Paenarthrobacter nicotinovorans: one gene and its partner. Each later gene encodes a partner of the first gene's protein in a complex. Links are inferred from orthologs where the notes say so. Each region holds a gene or a part of one and is shown on either strand. Other genes may lie near its edges. The genes, in order: mfd and uvrA.

What was found.
Region 2: the proteins of mfd (region 1) and uvrA are in contact, whole or in part, in a crystal structure (PDB 4DFC), measured with the Escherichia coli proteins. The link is inferred for Paenarthrobacter nicotinovorans from one-to-one orthologs.

What each region holds. Positions count from the first base shown.
Region 1 is NZ_CP089293.1:1,350,059-1,357,092, reverse strand. What follows is about bases 1,296-5,512. They hold mfd (transcription-repair coupling factor), read right to left. Parts: upstream 5,129-5,512; coding sequence 1,496-5,128; downstream 1,296-1,495. Other genes in these bases: JMY29_RS06430 (SDR family oxidoreductase), read left to right, coding at 5,238-5,512; JMY29_RS06440 (metal-dependent hydrolase), read right to left, coding at 1,296-1,491. Also shown: deoC (deoxyribose-phosphate aldolase), read left to right, coding at 1-336; JMY29_RS06445 (hypothetical protein), read left to right, coding at 390-617; more of JMY29_RS06440, read right to left, coding at 697-1,295; more of JMY29_RS06430, read left to right, coding at 5,513-6,767; JMY29_RS06425 (DUF2505 domain-containing protein), read left to right, coding at 6,815-7,034. UniProt on the Escherichia coli protein: Couples transcription and DNA repair by recognizing RNA polymerase (RNAP) stalled at DNA lesions. Mediates ATP-dependent release of RNAP and its truncated transcript from the DNA, and recruitment of nucleotide excision repair machinery to the damaged site.
Region 2 is NZ_CP089293.1:2,102,255-2,108,589, forward strand. What follows is about bases 1,550-5,067. They hold uvrA (excinuclease ABC subunit UvrA), read left to right. Parts: upstream 1,550-1,939; coding sequence 1,940-4,867; downstream 4,868-5,067. Other genes in these bases: JMY29_RS09810 (GntR family transcriptional regulator), read left to right, coding at 1,550-1,874; JMY29_RS09820 (HAD hydrolase-like protein), read left to right, coding at 4,929-5,067. Also shown: JMY29_RS09800 (DEAD/DEAH box helicase), read right to left, coding at 1-495; JMY29_RS09805 (trans-aconitate 2-methyltransferase), read left to right, coding at 566-1,345; more of JMY29_RS09810, read left to right, coding at 1,494-1,549; more of JMY29_RS09820, read left to right, coding at 5,068-5,645; JMY29_RS09825 (lysophospholipid acyltransferase family protein), read left to right, coding at 5,632-6,300. UniProt on the Escherichia coli protein: The UvrABC repair system catalyzes the recognition and processing of DNA lesions. UvrA is an ATPase and a DNA-binding protein. A damage recognition complex composed of 2 UvrA and 2 UvrB subunits scans DNA for abnormalities.

The DNA of each region.
Region 1 (7,034 bases):
GTGGCCGAAACGGTCCACGCAGGCGAAGCCATCCTTAAGGTGATCATTGAAACATCCATGCTCAATGACGAGCAGAAGGTCATCGCCTGCGAGGCAGCAGCGGAGGCAGGCGCGGACTTCGTCAAAACGTCCACGGGATTCAACGGCGGTGGTGCCACGGTTGAAGACGTTGCCCTGATGCGCAAGACCGTTGGGCCCGGCCTCGGCGTCAAGGCCTCCGGTGGCGTGCGCTCCCTGGCCGACGCACAGGCTATGATTGCTGCTGGTGCAACACGTATCGGAGCGAGTTCCGGAATTGCCATCGTTAAAGGTGAACAGGGTTCATCTGCCTACTAAGGCTTCCGCTACCGCCAGAGATTTTTGAGCCCTGCGGGGCCGAGGAGGAATGAATGTCCAAGAACACCACAAGTGCCCCCATTGAAAAAGAGAACAATCTCGGCACGAGCATTGTCTTGTTCCTGGTCATGATCGTGCTCTTCCTGGGCGCCATCTACTCGCTCTCCTTCCTGAGCCTGGACAACCCGTGGCCGATGGCCGTGTGCCTTGGCCTCTTCGCCCTGGCTTTCTGGATCCCCCAGACCATTCTCGGCCGGTCGGACTCCGCCGGCGAAAGCTAAACCTCAAACAGCAACGCGGTGTGACTTACGGCCCATCCCGAAGGGGACCATGGGCCGTAAGTCACACCGCGTTTGGCTTTTAAAGCGCGAGCGCGGCAAGGAACGCGGGCCAGTGCAGCTTCGCCAGTGTCCAGGCAGCGGCCCCCATCCCCACCATGGCGTAGCCGCTCACAGGAATCAGCACCAACCATTCCCGCCGTGACCCCGCCCTGCCCAACAGCGGCAGGGAGAAAGCCCCGTTCGCCCGCCAGATTCCACTGACAACGGATTTCCGCAAAAATTTCGGTGGTTTGATGACGATCGGCCACAAGAGCGGCACCCCGCCAACGGTGATCATGTCCCCCACAATGTGGACCACCACGCCCGTCAGCATGGACAACGGGAGCCAACCCCATTGGGCCGGGGCGAACCACGTCACTAGGCCGGCCATGAGCAGGGCGAACAGCCAGTTGGTGATCCACCCGGATTTGGGGAACAGGTTCAGCGCCTTGGCGGCCAGGTTGATCATGAACATGCACAAGAGTCCGGCACCCACCGACAGTTTTCCCACCGGCGTCACCATCTGGAATTGCGCCGCCATGGCGGCCAGCACCACGAAGGCCGAGGCGCCGAGCAGTGAGTGCGTTCCTTGCCGGTGCCCACCGCTGGCTTTCTCGATGCCCACGGCAATCACGTTGGACAGTGGCGGCAGCGAGTTGGCGATGGTGCTGTGCCGGTGGTCCCAGTCGCATACCAAGGCCGTTCCCGCCGTCGCCATGGCGCCAATCAGGATTCCAGTGGCATCCAGCGGGTACCAGCCGAGCGCGTAGGGGCCGGTTGAGGCAATAGCTATCCACGCCGCGGCTCCCGACGCGGCGTGGTGTCCTCCCATCATTCGCCTAGCCTGCCTTCACGGGGGCTTCGGCGAAGATCGCTTCAATGACGTTGTTGGCCCACTGCAGGATCTCGGCGTCCTGGAGGTCACGTCCGCCGATCCGGGCCGTCTTGGGCTTGGGGATCAGCACGGCGTCGAGCGCAGGCTTGACCTGGGAGCCCGGGTACATGCGGTTCAGGCGCATGGTTTTGGATTCGGGCAGTTGCGCCGGCGAGAAGCGGATGAAGTTGCCTTGGAGCGCGACGTCGGACAGGCCGGCTTCGCGGGCACCCACCCGGAAGCGCGCCACGGCAATGAGGTTTTGGGCCGGCAGCGGCGGCTCACCGTAACGGTCCACGAGTTCGGCCAGGACTTCATCAATGGCCTCATATGTGATGGCGGCAGCGAGCTTCCGATACGCCTCAAGACGCAGCCTCTCCCCGGGAACATAGTCATGGGGCAGGTGCGCGTTGACCGGCAGCTCGATCTTCATCTCGGCGGCCTTCTCTTCAGCCTCACCGCGGTACTCGGCCACGGCCTCGCCCACAAGCCGGATGTAGAGGTCGAAGCCGACACCTTGGATGTGGCCGGACTGTTCTCCGCCGAGCAGGTTGCCTGCGCCGCGGATTTCCAGGTCCTTCATGGCCAGTTGCATGCCGGCGCCGAGCTCGTTGTGTGCCGCCACTGCCTTGAGCCGTTCCAGCGCCACCTCACCCAAGGGCTTCTCGGAAGGGTAGAGGAAGTAGGCGTAGGCGCGCTCACGGCCACGGCCTACGCGGCCTCGGAGCTGGTGCAGCTGCGAGAGGCCGTACTTGTCGGCCCCGTCCACAATCAAGGTGTTGGCGTTGGAGATGTCCAGGCCGGTTTCGATGATGGTGGTGCACACCAGGACGTCGAAGCGTTTTTCCCAGAAGTCCACGATGATTTTTTCCAGGCGGCTCTCGGACATCTGGCCGTGGGCAACTTCCACCCGGGCTTCGGGAACCAGTTCACGGATCTGCGCGGCAATGCGTTCAATCGAGGACACCCGGTTGTGGACGAAGAACACCTGCCCTTCGCGCATGAGTTCACGGCGGATCGCGGCGGAGGTTTGCTTGTTGGTGTACGGACCTACATAGGTCAGCACCGGGTGGCGTTCCTCCGGCGGTGTGGCCAGTGTGGACGTTTCGCGGATTCCCGTCAGGGACATCTCCAGTGTTCGCGGAATGGGCGTGGCACTCATCGCCAGGACGTCCACGTTGGTGCGCATCTTCTTCAGCGCTTCCTTGTGTTCCACGCCGAAGCGCTGCTCTTCGTCCACGATCACCAGGCCGAGGTCCTTGAACTCGAAGTCCTTGGACAGCAGCCGGTGGGTACCGATCACGACGTCGACAGCGCCGCTCTTGACGCCCTCGGCCGTTTCCTTGGCTTCCTTGCTGGTCTGGAACCGGGACAGCGGCTTCACGCGCAGCGGGAAGCCGGAGAAGCGTTCAGTGAAGGTTTCGTAGTGCTGCTGCGCCAACAGGGTGGTTGGCACGAGCACCGCCACCTGCTTGCCGTCCTGGACAGCCTTGAAGGCGGCGCGGACGGCGATTTCGGTCTTGCCGTAGCCGACGTCACCCGATACCAACCGGTCCATGGGGATTTCCCGCTCCATGTCGGCTTTGACCTCGTTGATGGTGGTCAACTGGTCGGGTGTTTCCACGTAGGGGAACGCTTCTTCGAGCTCGCGCTGCCACGGTGTGTCCGGTGCAAAAGCGTGGCCGCGGGATGCCATGCGGGCAGAGTACAGCCGGATCAGTTCCCCGGCGATTTCCTTGACGGCCTTGCGTGCCCTGGACTTGGTGCTGGCCCAGTCCGCGCCGCCCATTTTGCTCAGCGCAGGCGTGTCCCCGCCCACGTAGCGGGTCACCTGGTCCAGCTGGTCCGTCGGTACGAACAGCCGGTCGCCAGGGGCACCGCGCTTGGACGGCGCGTACTCCAGCACCAGATACTCGCGCAGCCCGGCGTCGGACGACGACGTCCCGGTCACCTTGCGCTGGATCAGCTCCACAAACCGGCCGATTCCGTGCTGTTCGTGGACCACGAAGTCACCCGCGTGCAGCTGCAAAGGATCCACGGCGTTTCGCCGTTTGGACGGCATGCGCCGCATGTCTTTGGTGGAGCTCGCTGTCGCCCGTCCCAGCAGGTCGGCTTCGGTCAGCAGCCCCAGTTTGAGGCCGTCCAGGACAAAACCGCGTCCGACGGCGGCAGTGGTCACCTCGATGATGCCCGGTTGGGGTTCCTGATCCAGAGAGTCGACGCGGGAACAGGGAATCTCTGCGTCGTGGAACAGTTCAGCCAGGCGCTGCGCGGGACCCGGGCCGTCCGTAACCACTACGACGCGCCACTGCTCGCGGACACGGGAGCCGATGAACTCCAGCATCTCGGCCACATCTCCCTGGTAGCCACGCGGTTCGCGGGCACGCATGTTGAGGACATCGATGTCCAGGACCAGGTCCTCGTCAGAGGCGAGGGAGGTGATGGACCACCAGGACACGCCGTGTTCCAGCGCTGCCGAGCGGGTATCGGTCAGTGAGCGGAAACTGGCGGCGTGCAAGTCAGTGGAGGCCTGTGACGACAAATCAAGGGGCGCCGCACCGCCGTCGGACGCCGTGGACCAGGCCGCTTCCAGGAACTCTTCGTTGGTCGCCGCGAGGTCGTGCGCGCGCGTGCGCACCTTCTCGGGTTCGATCACAACGGACAGGGAGCCGGCCGGGAGCTGGTCCACGAACGGAACCATGGCATCCACCAGCACCGGGGCCAGGGATTCCATGCCCTCCACGGCGATGCCCCCTGCGATCTTCTCCAGCATGTCGGCCGCCGCGGGCATGTCTGCCTTCAGCTTCGCCGCACGGGACATTACCGAGGGTGTGATCAGGATTTCCCGGCACGGAGGGGCATGCAGTTCCGTGGGGTGGTGGATCCCGGGTGCACTCAAGGAACGCTGGTCGGCCACGGCGAACCAGCGCATCTGATCCACCTCGTCGCCGAAGAACTCCACCCGGATCGGGTGGTCCTCGGTGGGTGGGAAGACATCGAGGATTCCGCCACGGACGGCGAATTCGCCGCGGTGCGTCACCATGTCGACGCGCGCGTAGGCGGCGTCGGAGAGGGCCCGGACAACGTCGGTGAAGGAGCGTTCCTGGCCTACTTGCAGGGTGACCGGCACCAGGTCACCCAAGCCGGCCACGATCGGCTGGACCACAGCGCGGACCGGAGCCACCACCACACGCAACGGGGCCGCCGTCGAGGTTTCCGGATGGGTCAGGCGGCGCAGAACGGACAGGCGGCGTCCCACGGTGTCCGACCGCGGCGAAAGGCGCTCGTGCGGGAGGGTTTCCCAGCTGGGGAAGGTGGCCACAGAGTCCGCGGGGAGGTAGGAGCAGAGCGCCGCGGTGAGGTCTTCGGCTTCACGGCCGGTGGCGGTCACGGCCAGGACCACCGGGGCTGCCGCGTCATCGGCGCCGGTGTCCGCCAGGGCATCGGCCATTTCGGCGAGCAACACCGCACGCATCCCCGTGGGGGCGCTGATCTGGTAGTCGGCGTTCCGGTCGCTGAAGGACCGCTCCGCCTCGGTACGAACGCGCGCGAAAGTCTTGTCCTCCGCCAGTGCGCGGCGCAGACCGTTGAGGCTCATGGCAGAAACTCCTAGGGTGGGTCCAAGGGCAGGCAACACAAATGCCCGGAAATTCAGATGAATGCCGGGTCATTCCAGCCTACCTCCACCCCCAGCCACAGGAGTTCCTTTGCAGCCTTCGGAAGCTACGCATTCCAACACCACGCAGGACACCAGGACAGTGCTGGTGACCGGCGCCACCGGCTACATCGGCGGTCGGCTGGTCCCCCGGCTCCTCGAAGCCGGCCACAAGGTCAAAGTCCTGGTCCGCACGCCCCAAAAAATCGCAGACGTTCCGTGGCATGACGACGTCGACATCATTGAGAACAGCCTGTCCGACGCCGACGGCCTCTCCGAGGCGCTCAACGGCGTGGACGTCCTGTACTACCTGGTCCATTCCATGGCGTCGGGCAGCGGTTTCGAGGCCAAGGAAGAAGCCATGGCCCGCCTCGTCGCCGGGGCAGCTGCGGAGGCCGGAGTGGACAGGATCGTGTACCTCGGCGGACTGCACCCGGAGAACACGGAACTGTCCACACATATGCGTTCCCGCGAAACCGTGGGCAAAGTCTTCCTCGAATCACCCGTGGACTCGATCGTGTTCCAGGCGGGCGTGGTGATTGGTTCCGGCTCCGCATCCTTCGAAATGATCCGGCACCTGGCCGACACCCTCCCGGTCATGCCCGCGCCGAGCTGGGTCAACAACCGGATTGAGGCGATCGCGGTGCGCGACGTCCTGCACTATCTCGTGGCGGCGGCGGCCCTGCCGGACAAGCTGAACCGCTCGTTCGACATCGGCTCACGGGAGGTCCTGAAGTACAAGGAGATGATGAACGAGTACGCCGTGGAACGTGGCCTGCCTCGCCGGCTGGTCATCGCGCTTCCCGTTCCCGCGCCGAAACTCGCCGGACTGTGGGTCGCCTTGGTAACGCCGATTCCACTGTCCATGTCGCTGCCGCTGGTGCAGTCGCTGCAGCACGACGCCGTATCGCGGGAGCACGACGTCGACCGTTACATCAAGCAGCCCGACGGCGGCCTGACCTCCTACCGGCGAGCCGTAGCCTTGGCGCTGGGCAAGGAACGGGACGGTCAGGTGGAGACCACCTGGGCCAACGCCGGTATCGACGCCGATCCCCTGCCCAGCGACCCCGATTGGGCCGGCTACAAAGTGTTCCTGGACGAGCGGACCTTCCATAGCGAAGCCAAGCCGGAGCATGTGTGGACCATCATCGAGGGCATCGGCGGCAAGAACGGCTGGTACTCGCTGCCTTTGGCGTGGCGGGTGCGCGGCTGGCTGGACAAGCTGCAGGGCGGCGCGGGGCTGCTCCGCGGCCGCAGGCACCCCAAGACGCTGAACACCGGCGAAGTGGTGGACTGGTGGCGGGTTGAAGCCATCGACCGCGGCCACCTGCTGCGGTTGCGCGCCGAAATGCGCGCCCCGGGTGGTGCCTGGCTTGAGTTGTCGGTGGAGCCCGACGGCGACGGGAGCCTCTATAAGCAGCGCGCGATTTTCTTCCCCCGCGGCTTGGCCGGACGGCTGTATTGGTTGGGCGTGTATCCGTTCCACGGCTTCATCTTTCCGTCCATGGCCCGCAACATTTCGGCAGCCGCGACCACCCTTCAGGAGGAATCGGGTTCAAGTGTGTCCACCCGGACCCCGTAGGATGTTGGGAGCTAAAAAGCTTCACCACCACCATCCACGGAGGACCCATGGCCCTGAGTGCATCCACCACCCTGCCCCACAGCGTTGACCGCGTAGCGGCCGTCTTTGTCGACGAGGATTTCCTGCGCCACACGAGCGAATACGTGGGCGGCTCGCTGGAATCGTTCACCGTTGACGGCGACACTGCCGGCGCTTTCACCACCACCACCGTCCGCACGTTGCCCACCACCCGCCTGCCGGAGATCGCCCGCAAGTTCGTCGGCGAAA
Region 2 (6,335 bases), 750 kb from region 1 along the record:
CACTTGCCACGCCCAGCCGCGCTGCGGATCGGAGTAGAAATGGAATTCGTCCATGACCACCGAGCCGAGTTCGGCCGCTGACCCTTCGCGGAGGGCTATGTTGGCCAGGATTTCCGCTGTGCAGCAGATGATGGGTGCATCCTGGTTGACCCCGGAATCGCCGGTGATCATTCCCACGTTTTCCGCACCGAAGATGTCGCACAAGGCAAAGAACTTCTCCGATACCAGTGCCTTGATGGGCGCCGTGTAGTAGCTGCGCTGGCCACGGGCCATGGCTTCGAAGTGGGCGGCGATGGCCACCAGGGACTTACCGGAACCTGTGGGCGTAGCAAGAATCACGTTGGCGCCGGAGGCGAGTTCCATGATCGCTTCATCCTGGGCCGGGTACAACTGCAGGCCACGGCTTTCAGTCCACTCGACAAACCGCGTGTAAATGTCATCCGGGTCCAGGGGACCTGTGGCGGTGGAACCAGGAAGCTGCTCAAGAAGTTTCATTGGTTTCCAGCTTAGTGCCCGGACAGTTTAGGCTCAGCCCAGCAGTGTTGCCCGGCTCCAGGAGGCTTTTATGAAGTGGAATCCATCCAAGTACGCCGAGTTCGGCAATCATCGGGACCGTCCGTTTCATGACCTGGTGGCGAGAATCCAAGCTGCTAAGCCCAGCCATGTGGTGGATCTGGGCTGCGGCCCTGGCAACATGACTGCCACTTTGGCGGACCGCTGGCCCGCGGCACACGTTGTTGGGATTGACTCGTCGCAGGAAATGCTGGCCAAAGCCGCGTCATTGACGGGTCATTACAGTGGGCTGGCCTTCAAACAGGGCGATATTGCTGAGTGGATGCCGGACAACGATGTCGACGTCGTGGTGACGAACGCTGCCCTCCAGTGGGTCCCCGGGCACCAGGAGATGCTCGCCGCCTGGCTCGGAGCGCTAAGGCCAGGCGCTTGGTTTGCCCTGCAGGTCCCGGGCAACTTTTCGTCGCCCTCCCACGCATTGATGCGTGAACTCGCCGGTTCGCCGCGATGGCGGACGCGACTGGATGGGGTCCTGCGGCACGATGACGCGGTGGGCAGTCCCGCGGACTACTTGGGCATAATGCTCGACGCCGGATGCTCGGCTGACGCATGGGAGACCACCTACCAGCAGGTACTTACGGGGGAGGATCCGGTGCTGGAATGGGTACGGGGCACAGGACTGCGACCCGTCCTTTCCGCCCTGACCGCGCCCGAAGCCGACGCCTTCGAAAAGGAATACGCAGCCATGCTGCGCCAGGCCTACCCGTCGACGGCCCACGGTACGGTGTTTCCGTTCCGCCGTATTTTTGCGGTGGCGAGGAAGCACGCGTGAGCCGACATACATTTATGACCGGCCAGAGGAACACGCACCCTCATGTCTTGTCCCATGGTGGTGCCGCTGGTCTAATTCTCGGCATGGACCAAGGACGCAATCCGGATCTGCCGCCGACGGTGGCGCACGTGCCTGCCAGGAGCTCATCATGACGCCCGCAGGGGATTTCCCCGGGAGCTGGCGACCCAACGCCGGCAGTGCTGTGGCGCTCTTTGAACAGTTGAGGCTCCGCATCATCGAACTCGCAGATTCAGGCGTTCTCGCCGTGGGGTCGAAACTGCCGCCCGTCCGGAACCTGGCAGGTGTACTGGACGTGGCACCCCATACAGTCGCCCGGGCATATAAGGAGCTGGAAGCAGCCGGCGTTGTCGCTACCCGTGGACGCAACGGGACAGTAGTGTGTGCCCGCGATGACCGTTGGGGGGCACTGGCCGAAGTTGCCGCCCAGTACGCAGCTGCTGCCAAGGCCCAAGGCGCTTCCTTCGCCGAGGCAGTGCAGCTTTTCGCTGCCGCTTACGACGCCGATTGATACCGATCGGTAGCATGTGAGGCACGACATGGAAATTCGAAGAAGTTTTCGATTAGCATTGGTGGGTGCCCAAAGCCTTAGCTGAAGATGCAGCCATCGATTCCCTGAACAGCGCTTCCGTCGTTTCTGATAACAAGCCAGCCAAGCCGGATCTGTCCCGCCTGGTGGTCAAGGGAGCCCGGGAACACAATCTGCGCAACGTGGATCTCGACCTCCCACGCGACGCCATGATCGTCTTCACCGGACTCTCTGGTTCCGGTAAGTCCTCCCTGGCTTTCGACACCATCTTCGCCGAAGGCCAGCGCCGGTACGTCGAATCATTGTCGGCGTATGCACGCCAGTTCCTTGGTCAGGTCGACAAGCCCGACGTTGACTTCATCGAAGGTCTCTCGCCTGCGGTGTCCATCGACCAGAAGTCCACCAGCAAGAACCCGCGTTCCACTGTGGGCACCATCACCGAAATCTACGACTACATGCGCTTGCTGTGGGCGCGCGTTGGCCGCCCGCACTGCCCGGTCTGCGGTGAGCCGATTACGCGGCAAACACCCCAGCAAATCGTCGACCAACTCCTGGAGTTGGAAACCGGCACCCGCTTCCAGGTCCTCGCTCCGGTCGTCCGCGGCCGGAAGGGTGAATTCGTTGACCTCTTCAAGGAGCTGACGGCCAAGGGTTACTCCCGTGCCCGGGTTGACGGCGAACTGGTCCAGTTGAACGATCCGCCCAAGTTGGGGAAGCAGTACAAACACACCATCGAAGTCGTTGTTGACCGCCTGGTGGTGAAGGAAGAGATCAGCCAACGGCTCACGGATTCCGTGGAGACTGCACTGGGCCTGGCCGAAGGCCGTGTGCTGGTTGAATTCGTGGACCTGGACGCTGAAGATCCCGCACGTATCCGTGCCTACTCCGAGAATCTGGCGTGCCCCAACGAGCACCCTCTGGCCATCGACGAGATCGAGCCGCGATCCTTCTCCTTCAACAACCCCTTCGGTGCCTGCTCTGCCTGCAGCGGCATCGGCACCAAGTTGGAAGTCGATGAGGAACTGATCGTTCCCAACCCGGAACTTTCGCTGGGCGAAGGCGCGATTGCTCCGTGGTCCCTAGGGACAGCGACCACGGAGTACTGGAACCGCCTCCTTGAAGGCCTCGCACACGAACTCGGCTTCTCCATGAAGACCCCGTGGGAGAAGCTCCCCAAGGATGTCCGGAACACGGTACTTCACGGCAAGGACCACAAGGTCGTAGTCCAGTACAAGAACCGTTTCGGACGTGAGCGCAAGTACAGCACCGGCTTCGAAGGAGCCATCCAGTACGTTCACCGGAAGCACGGTGAAACGGACTCTGACTGGGCCCGCGACCGGTACGAAGAGTACATGCGCCAAATTCCTTGCCCCGAGTGCAACGGAGCCCGCCTGAACCCGGCATCGCTGTCCGTACTGATCAACGGGAAGTCCATCGCCGAGGTGGCCGCGCTCCCGATGCGGGAATGCGCAGAGTTCCTCGGAAGCCTGACGCTGACCAACCGGGAAGCCCAGATCGCCAACCAGGTTCTCAAGGAGATCCAGGCCCGCCTGACGTTCCTTCTGGACGTTGGCCTGGAGTACCTCAATCTCGAGCGCCCTTCCGGCACGCTGTCCGGCGGCGAGGCCCAGCGCATCCGGCTGGCCACGCAAATTGGCTCGGGCCTGGTCGGCGTCCTGTACGTCCTGGATGAGCCCTCCATCGGCTTGCACCAGCGCGATAACCGACGCCTTATCGAGACCCTCACACGGCTTCGGGACCTGGGCAATACGCTCATTGTGGTCGAACACGACGAAGACACCATCCACGAGGCCGACTGGGTGGTGGACATCGGACCCGGCGCCGGCGAGCACGGTGGCCAGGTCGTCCACTCCGGTACCTACAAGGAACTCCTCGAAAACACGCAGTCCCTCACCGGTGACTATCTGGCCGGGCGCCGGAAGATCGATATTCCTGCCAAGCGCCGCAAGTACGACAAGAAGCGGGAGCTTAAGGTTGTTGGCGCCAGGGAGAACAACCTCAACAACGTTGACGCTACGTTCCCCCTCGGTCTGTTCACTGCGGTCACGGGTGTCAGTGGTTCGGGCAAGTCCACCTTGGTCAACGAGATCCTGTACAAGGTCCTCGCCAATAAGCTCAACGGAGCCAAGCAGGTAGCCGGACGCCACCGCTCCGTGGCCGGCCTGGAGCACCTGGACAAGGTAGTGCACGTCGACCAGAGCCCCATTGGCCGTACGCCGCGCTCCAACCCCGCCACCTACACGGGCGTGTTCGACAACATCCGCAAGCTGTTTGCGGAGACCACCGAAGCCAAGGTGCGCGGGTACCAGCCCGGTCGTTTCTCCTTCAACGTCAAGGGTGGCCGCTGCGAAGCCTGTTCCGGCGACGGCACGCTGAAGATCGAAATGAACTTCCTGCCTGACGTCTACGTTCCGTGCGAGGTCTGCCATGGGGCCCGGTACAACCGCGAGACGCTGGAGGTCCACTACAAGGGCAAGACCATCGCGGACGTCCTCAACATGCCCATTGAAGAAGGTGCGGAGTTCTTCGCCGCCTTCACCCCGATCGCACGGCATTTGAACACCCTTGTGGACGTTGGACTTGGCTACGTCAGGCTCGGCCAGCCTGCCACGACACTTTCCGGCGGCGAGGCCCAGCGCGTGAAGCTGGCTGCGGAGCTCCAGAAGCGTTCCAACGGCCGCAGCATCTATGTGCTGGACGAGCCCACCACGGGATTGCATTTCGAAGACATCAGGAAATTGCTGATGGTCCTCCAGGGCCTTGTGGACAAGGGCAACACCGTCATTACCATCGAGCACAACCTGGACGTCATCAAGTCGGCGGACTGGATCGTGGACCTTGGCCCCAATGGTGGTTCCGGCGGCGGACGAATCGTCGCGACCGGAACCCCGGAGCAAGTAGCGAAATCCACGGAGAGCCACACTGCCACCTTCCTGGCTGAGATTCTGGGTTAGAAGTATTCCGGTAGCGGCATGCGAGTTTCAGGCATGCCGCTACTCGTGAGAAACTAACCCGGTGACTCAAACAAAGGTGCCCGTAATATTCGATCTGGACGGCACCCTTGTCGATCCTGCCGGCGGTATCACCGGAGGCATTTCGCTCGCCCTCCAGGAAATGGGCCTTCCTGTTCCGGAAGAGGCCGTACTGAATTCCATGGTGGGTCCCAAGCTCAGTGATTCCCTTCTGCATTTGGCTGGCGTTCCCGGCGAATTGGTGGATGAGATCATTCACCGTTATCGGCGTCACTACAAGGAAACCGGTATTGGTCAAAGCCGGCTTTATCCGGGAGTCTTCGACCTCCTGGAGTTCTTTGCCGAAAGCGGCCGCCCCGTAGCGGTAGCCACGCAAAAGCCACAGTCCATTGCGCGGCTCGTCCTCGACCACCACCGGATCGCGGACTTCTTTCTTTCAATCCGTGGTGCTGCTGATGACGAGTCCGCGAAGGCAAACACGGCACCGGGGAAGGTCGCGATCGTCGGGGCAGCCCTTGCCGATCTGCATTCCCAACCAGCGGTCATGGTGGGGGACAGGCATCAGGACGTCGCCGGAGCGATGGCCAACGGATTGGACTGCATCGGCGTCAGCTGGGGTTTCGCACCTGACGGCGAACTTGAAGAAGCGGGCGCCGTGGCTGTTGTCAGCACGGCCCTTGAACTGCGTACGCGAATTGAAGAACTTGATGCTGTCCGTGCGGCGGCCCTTAGCGAGGTACAAAACGATGGCAGTCTTTGATGCGATCCGGTGGACAACCCGCGGACTGATCTCGTCCACATGCCGGCCAACAGTCATCGGACTTGAAAATGTCCCCAAAAGCGGACCTTTCATCGTGGCACCAAACCACCTTTCCTTTCTGGACAGCGTGATCGTCCAGGCCTTGATGCCGCGGCCCGTTGCGTTCTTTGCCAAGGCCGAGTACTTCACCACCAAGGGTGTCAAGGGCGCCGTGATGAAGTCGTTCTTTGAAGCCGTGGGTTCAATTCCCGTGGAGCGCGGGGAGCAGGCGGCCAGTGTGCAGGCACTCAAGACCCTCCTGGACATCCTCGAAGCCGGGAAGGGCATCGGCATCTACCCCGAGGGCACCCGCTCCCGGGACGGGATCCTTTACCGCGGCCGAACAGGAGTAGGCTGGCTGGCCTTGACCACGGGCGCCCCGGTGATACCCGTTGGCCTCATCGGCACGGAAAAGCTGCAACCTGCGGACAAGAACGCCGTCCGACCGCAGCACTTCACCATGAAGGTCGGCGAACCGCTCTATTTCGAGAAGACGGGCCCTGACCATTCCCTCCCGGCCCGCCGGGAGGTCACTGACAAGATCATGGACGCGATTGCACTGCTCAGCGGGCAGGAACGTTCTGGCAGCTACAACCAGAGCAAGTCGGTGGACTAGGCTTCCGGCGCACTGCACTGGCGTTTAGCAGCCAG